3 regions of the Shinella yambaruensis genome follow, and region 3 is predicted to be linked to each of the others. Evidence: predicted binding sites of a transcription regulator. Region 3 holds the regulator's gene; each other region holds the start of a gene.
What was found. The regulator PhoB, encoded in region 3, activates phosphate uptake and scavenging genes when phosphate is short. The targets are predictions, from matches to a motif close to TGTCATNNANCTGTCAT.
Positions count from the first base shown of each region.

Region 1: WMC41_RS05980 (PhoX family protein) is a predicted target of PhoB. The motif match lies at 1,180-1,196, and genes of this name have one in related genera.
Region 2: phnC (phosphonate ABC transporter ATP-binding protein) is a predicted target of PhoB. The motif match lies at 809-825, and genes of this name have one in related genera.

Region 1 is NZ_CP150638.1:1,218,516-1,220,778, forward strand. It holds gene WMC41_RS05975 (PaaI family thioesterase) at 1-124, shown strand, start outside; gene WMC41_RS05980 (PhoX family protein) at 226-1,131, opposite strand; gene WMC41_RS05985 (DUF2339 domain-containing protein) at 1,295-2,263, shown strand, end outside.
Region 2 is NZ_CP150639.1:634,575-636,837, forward strand. It holds gene phnL (phosphonate C-P lyase system protein PhnL) at 1-148, shown strand, start outside; gene WMC41_RS25345 (DapH/DapD/GlmU-related protein) at 145-759, shown strand; gene phnC (phosphonate ABC transporter ATP-binding protein) at 923-1,771, shown strand; gene phnD (phosphonate ABC transporter substrate-binding protein) at 1,853-2,263, shown strand, end outside.
Region 3 is NZ_CP150638.1:128,033-130,295, forward strand. It holds gene phoU (phosphate signaling complex protein PhoU) at 18-746, shown strand; gene phoB (phosphate regulon transcriptional regulator PhoB) at 766-1,449, shown strand; gene WMC41_RS00695 (GcrA family cell cycle regulator) at 1,596-2,126, opposite strand.

The sequences.
Region 1 (2,263 bases), 1.1 Mb from region 3:
GATCGTGCATCGCGGCCGCACTATCGCCACGTCCGAGGCCTGGCTGCGCGATGGGAGCGGCAAGCTGCTGGCCCACGGCACGGAAACCTGCGCGCTCTTCCCGATCGAGAACCTGATGCGCTAGAGCATTTCAAGCCGAAGCGAGATTGCTTCGGCGTCGGGTGAACTCCGGTCCACCGGAAATGCTCTAGGCAGTGCCCGGGCCTCGGCCCCGCCGTCGAGGGGTCAATGGCCGCTGCGGGTCGAAAGCACTTCCCAGTGCGCGCGCAGCGCGGCGGCGTCGCCGCCGGCCTCGGTGATCTCGATGACGTGGTTGAACCGGCTGCGGGCGTCCGTCTGCCTGCCGGCCAGCCGGAGGCGGGCCGTGCCGGCCTCAGGATCCGCCGTCACATCCGTGATGCCGTCCATGCGGGTGGCGCGCAGGAGCGCGGCGGCGCGGCGCGTTTCTGTCCGCACGCCGGCCGGGCCGGCATAGCCGTAGGCGGCGGTCAGCGGGCGTTTCCCGGCAACGACCGGCATCCATGCCAGCGTGCCGTGCTCCATCACCAGCGGTGCCGCGTCGAACACGACGGGCATCCCGTCCTCTTCGCCATCGGCGGCAAAATGCGCGACGAAGAGCGTGCCGTCGTCGAGGAGGTCCCGGCCGGCGGTGCGGTCCCCAGGCTGCCAGGTGCCGTGCGTGATGAATTTGTAGAGGTGCCCGGAACCTCCGCCATCGCCGCAATAGACGACCACGCGGCCATCCCCGTTGACGAGGCAGGAGAGGCCGCGATGCCCGAGACGGCCGAGCGCGGTCCGCCTCTTCGGGGCGGCGTCCGGATCCTGCGGATCGACCTCGACGATCCAGCCGGCAGGGGCGCCGGAAGGGCCGGCGGCGTCATCATGAAGATCGACCTCCGCCATCAGCCGCGTCCCCCACGGCGTGAGGCAGCCGGCAGCGGCGGCACGCCGGTGCGAAGCTGCACGGTCCGCCGTGGAGGCCGGAGCCTTCTCCGGGGCCTGGCCGGCAGCCGCGGAGCGGCGGCCGAGAAGATTGCCGAGGCCGCGAACGATGGCGTGCGCATAGCCGAGGCCGCCCCGGGGGTGCCGTTCCGCATGCATGGCGGCGGCGTTGCGAAGGGTCTCGGTCATGGCGGGCTCCCAGGCTGACGTGGAGAGGCACCATTCTGCCCGCCTTGCATGAAAACCATGCGACAATCCCGAAGAGAACGCCGGCCTCAAACGTAACCCCGTTTAGTCTTTGGAAAAAACCGGGTAGTCTCCGCGCCCGGACAATGCCCGCGTTGGAGTCGCAATGCTCGAAATCCTCTCCCTGGTCGCGATCGGCCTGGCGCTCTATACCCTCAATGCTTCGCGAAACAGCGCGCAGAAACTCGGCGAAGAGGTGATGCAGCTGAAGCGCGAGGTCGAGGCGCTGAAGGCCGAAGGGGTAACGGCCCCGGTGGGGACGGCGGCCGCGGAAACCGCCGAAGCCGCCCCCGAAGAGGCGGCGGAGGAACCGGCGCCCGCCGATTTCGCAAGCCCCTGGGCCACGGCGCAGGCAACGGGGACGGACGAGGCCGGGAAGGGCCGCTCCATCTTCGGCGGCGGGCCTGCCGTTCCGGCCGAAGCGGTGGTTGCAAGCGAGGGCGCGGACGAAGCCGTCGCGACGGCCTCCGCCGTTCCCGCAGCCGCGGCAAAGCCGAAGGAGAGCTTCGAAAGCCGCATCGGCGCGCGCTGGGCCGTCTGGGTGGGCGGCATCGCGCTGGCGCTCGGCGGCATCTTCATGGTCAAGTATTCCATCGAGGCGGGGCTGCTCAGCCCGGCCGTGCGGCTGTCGCTAGCCGCCGTCTTCGGCCTCGTGCTCATGGCGGTCGGCGAGTTCGTGCGCCGCCGCACCCTGCCGGTCATCGCCAACGCCTTCCAGAACGCCATGATTCCCGGCGTGCTGACGGCCGCCGGCGCAATCACGCTCTTTGCCGTCACCTACGTCTCCTACGAATTCTACGGCTATTTCGGTCCGCTGACCGCCTTCGTGCTGCTCGCCGCCGTTTCCTTCGCGACGATCGGCCTGTCGCTTCTGCACGGGCAGGCGCTCGCCGGCCTCGGCCTCCTCGCCTCCCTGGTGACGCCCGCGCTGGTCGCGACCGAGGAGCCGAGCGCCTGGGGCCTCTTCGGCTTCCTCTCCGTCGCCTGGCTTGCCACCTTCGCCGTCGCGCGCATCCGCCGCTGGCAGGTCGTGCCGGCGCTCGCCAATGCCGGCATGGCGCTCTGGGCGGTGCTC
Region 2 (2,263 bases), on a different replicon from region 3:
CCGCGCCGTGGTCGTCGAGATGATCGCGGAGAAGAAGGCCGCCGGCGTGGCCCTTCTCGGCATCTTCCACGACGAGGACGTGCGCGAAAAGGTCGCCGACCGCATCGTCGACGTCTCCGCCTTCTCGCCGCGAAAGTCCGCGGCATGACGAGGCTGTCCGAAACGCCGCTGGTCCACCCGACGGCGAACGTCGCCGGCAGCATGCTCGGCCGTTACACCGAGATCGCCGAGCGTTGCCGCATCAGCGAGGCCGAGATCGGCGACTATTCCTATATCATGGAGGATGGCTCGGTCTGGTGCGCGACGATCGGCAAGTTTGCCAACATCGCCGCCTCGGTGCGCATCAACGCGACGAACCATCCGGTGTGGCGGGCGACGCTGCACCATTTCACCTATCGGGCCAACGACTATTGGCCCGATGCGGACCACGAGAGCGATTTCTTCGAATGGCGGCGCGCGCATCGCGTCACCATCGGCCATGACGTGTGGATCGGCCATGGATCGATCATCCTGCCGGGTGTCACGATCGGCAACGGCGCCGTCATCGGCTCGGGCGCGGTCGTCACGAAGGACGTCGAACCCTACATGATCGTCGGCGGGGTCGCGGCGAAACCGATCCGCGAACGTTTCTCCCGAAGCGTCGCGGAACGCATGGAAAAACTCGCCTGGTGGGACTGGGATCATGCCCGGCTGCGCACCGCCCTCGACGACTTTCGCAAACTTGACGCAGAAGCCTTTCTCGCCCGTCACGGTGGGTGAGGAGGCCCTTCCGATGCCGGAAATCCAGGCCTGTGGACTGTTATCTTTCCGACATGAAACTGACATTGCCCCTTCATCAACAGCGTTTAGAGCCAGTCCCGGAAACGACGAGACCCGGCCCCTGGCCCGGCCTCGATCCGACACGGGAAAAAAGGGATCCACCATGTTTCGACTGAAGAATGTCACCCGCCGCTTCGGCGAGCGCGTTGCGGTCGACGATGTGACCTTCGACATTCCGCAGGGCCAGATGGTCGGCGTCATCGGCCGCTCCGGCGCCGGCAAATCGACCATGCTGCGCATGATCAACCGCCTTGCCGATCCGAGCGAGGGCTCCATCCACTTCAATGACGTCGAGGTCTCCGCGCTGCGCGGCGCGGCATTGCGCAACTGGCAGCGCGACTGTGCGATGATCTTCCAGCAGTTCAACCTCGTGCCGCGCCTCGACGTGCTCACCAACGTGCTGCTCGGCCGCCTCAACCACCGTTCGGCCGTCCTGAGCATCCTCAATCTCTTCACCCGCGAGGAGCGTATCATGGCGATCGCCGCGCTCGAGCGCCTCGGCATCGAGCAGACCGCGCTCCAGCCGGCCGGCACGCTTTCGGGCGGCCAGCAGCAGCGCGTGGCGATCGCAAGGGCGCTGATGCAGGCCCCCAAGATGCTGCTCGCCGACGAGCCTATCGCCTCGCTCGATCCGCTCAACGCCAAGATCGTTATGGACGCGCTGCGCGACATCAACGAGCGCGAGGGCATCACCGTCATCACCAACCTGCACACGCTGGATACGGCGCGCGCCTATTGCGAGCGCATCATCGGCATGGCGCATGGCCGCGTCGTCTTCGACGGTCCGGCGCGCGACCTCGACGCCGAGGCGGTGCGCACGATCTACGGCACGGGCGCCGATGGGGCAGCGATCGACGAGAGCGTCACCTCCACGGCGATCCGTAACCCGGCCCGCCAGGACAACACCAAGGAATCCGCCGGCCCGACACCGCTGGCACTGGCCGGCCTTTGAGCCGACCGGGATCGATCGGCCCGCGTGAAGGGCCATCATTTTTCAAGAGCCCGGCGAAGCCGGTCAAACAGGAGAAAGACCATGCTGAAGAAAGCTCTTCTCGGCGCCGTCGCGCTCATCGCGCTCGCCGGCCATGTACAGGCTGAAGACCTCAAGGAATTCCGCGTCGGCATCATCGGCGGCGAGAACGAAGCCGACCGCCTGCGTAACTACCAGTGCCTCGGCGATCACCTGAAGGCCGAGCTCGGCTTCGAGAAGGTCTCGTTCTTCCCGGCCGCCGACTATGACGGCGTCATCCAGGGCCTGCTCGGCGGCACGCTCGACTATGCCGAACTCGGCGCGTCCGGCTTTGCCAAGATCTACCTCGCCAAGGCCGACGCCGTCGAGCCGATCCTGACGACCGTCCAGACCGACGGCTCGACCGGCTACCACTCGATCATGGTTGCCCGCAAGGATTCCGGCATCACCAAGCTCGAAGACCTGAAGGGCAAG
Region 3 (2,263 bases):
GCATTAAGGACAAAGCCATGTCATCGAGCCATATCGTCTCCATCTACGACGAAGAACTGAAATACCTTTCCCGCCGCATCTCCGAAATGGGCGGCACGGCCGAGCAGATGGTGGCCGATTCCGTCCGAGCGCTCGTCACGACGGATGCCGCGCTGGCCCAGAAGGTCATCTCCGAGGACGTCATCCTCGACACCGCCGAACGCCAGATCAACGACAAGGCGATCGTCACCATCGCCAAGCGCCAGCCGATGGCGGCGGACCTGCGCGAGATCATGGGGGCGATCCGCATCGCCGCCGAGCTGGAGCGCGTCGGCGACCTCGGCAAGAACACCGCCAAGCGCGTCATCGCCGTCCAGAGCTCCGGCATGCCGCGCAAGCTGGCCCGCGGCCTCGAGCACCTCGCCGAGCTCGCGCTGATGCAGCTCAAGGAAGTGCTCGACGTCTACGCCACCCGCTCGATCGAGAAGGCCAAGGCCATCCGCGAGCGCGACGACGAGATCGATGCGATCTATACCTCGTTGTTCCGCGAGCTCCTCACCTACATGATGGAAGACCCGCGCAACATCACGCCCTGCACGCATCTCCTGTTCTGCGCCAAGAACATCGAGCGCATCGGCGACCATGCGACCAACATCGCCGAAACCATCTACTACATGGCGACCGGCTCGCAGCCGGAGGGCGAGCGTCCTAAGGACGATACCTCGACCTCCGTCGTCGCGGCCGGCGTCGCCGACGCGTCCGAGTAAAGAGAGCAGGATTCGCTTCATGGTGCCCAGAATTGCCGTCGTGGAAGACGAGGAGGCTCTCAGCGTCCTCCTGCGTTACAATCTGGAAGCGGAAGGTTTCGAGGTCGATACGATCCTCTCCGGTGACGAGGCCGAGATGCGCTTGCAGGAGCGCATGCCGGACCTCCTCATCCTCGACTGGATGCTGCCCGGCGTCTCCGGCATCGAACTGTGCCGGCGCCTGCGCCAGCGTCCGGAAACCGAGCGCCTGCCGATCATCATGCTGACGGCGCGCGGCGAGGAGAGCGAGCGCGTGCGCGGCCTTGCCACCGGCGCGGACGACTATGTGGTCAAGCCCTTCTCGACGCCGGAACTCGTCGCCCGCGTGCGGGCGATGCTGCGCCGGGCCAAGCCCGAGGTTGTCTCGACGGTGCTGCGTTGCGGCGACATCGAGCTCGACCGCGAGACACACCGCGTCCACCGCCGCACCCGCGAGGTCCGCCTCGGCCCGACGGAGTTCCGTCTCCTGGAATTCCTGATGACCTCGCCCGGCCGCGTCTTCTCGCGCTCGCAGCTTCTCGATGGCGTCTGGGGCCACGACATCTATGTCGACGAACGCACCGTCGACGTGCATGTGGGGCGCCTGCGCAAGGCGCTCAACTTCGCCAACATGCAGGACGTCATCCGCACCGTGCGCGGCGCGGGCTATTCACTGGAGGCCTGAGCGAACGGGATTCCTCCCAAGGACGGAAATGGGCCCTCAGGGGCCTGTTTGCGTTTGTGCGGGGCCGGCGGATGAGGGGCTATCCTGCGCCGCAAACGAAAACGGACCCTTTCGGGCCCGCATCGCATGTCCTGCCGTGGGAAACGTTACCGCATCCGCCGGCGCTCGGCCGAGGGCTGGTAGGCGAGGCGCTGGTGGTAGGTGCAGTAGGGCGAGTTGTCCGGGGACTCGTTGCCGCAGAAGTGGAAGTCGTCGTTGAGCGGGTCGCCGATCGGCCATTTGCAGGTGCGTTCGGTGAGCTGGGTCAGCTCCAGCCGGCGCGACATCGGCACGACCACGTTGTTGCCGTTGGCCGGAACCGGGAGCTGCTCGGCCTGCGTCTCGAAATCGATCTCTTCCTTGGGGATGGTGTTGCCGGCCGGCCGGGCGACGGCACGGGTGGTGACCGGACGGGCCGTGAAATTCGACGGGCGCGGCGTCGCCGGGGCCGGGCGCTTCGGGCGTGCCGCGGCCTGCGTGCCGCCGGCCTTGGCGCGGCCGGGCAGGTTCAGCCGGTGCACCTTGCCGATGACTGCGTTGCGGCTGACGCCGCCGAGCTGCGCCGCGATCTGGCTCGCGCTCAAGCCCTCGCTCCAGAGTTTCTTGAGTTTCTCGACGCGCTCGTCTGTCCAGTTCATGTTTTCGTCTCCGCTCGGCGCCCAGGATGCGGGAATCCCTCGTCGTGTTCCGGACGGGTCCGGAACCTGAACGCCCTAACTCTTTTGGTGACTAGTTCCGCCGCATGCAGTCTAGTAATTGGTCTTCAACCTAGAGA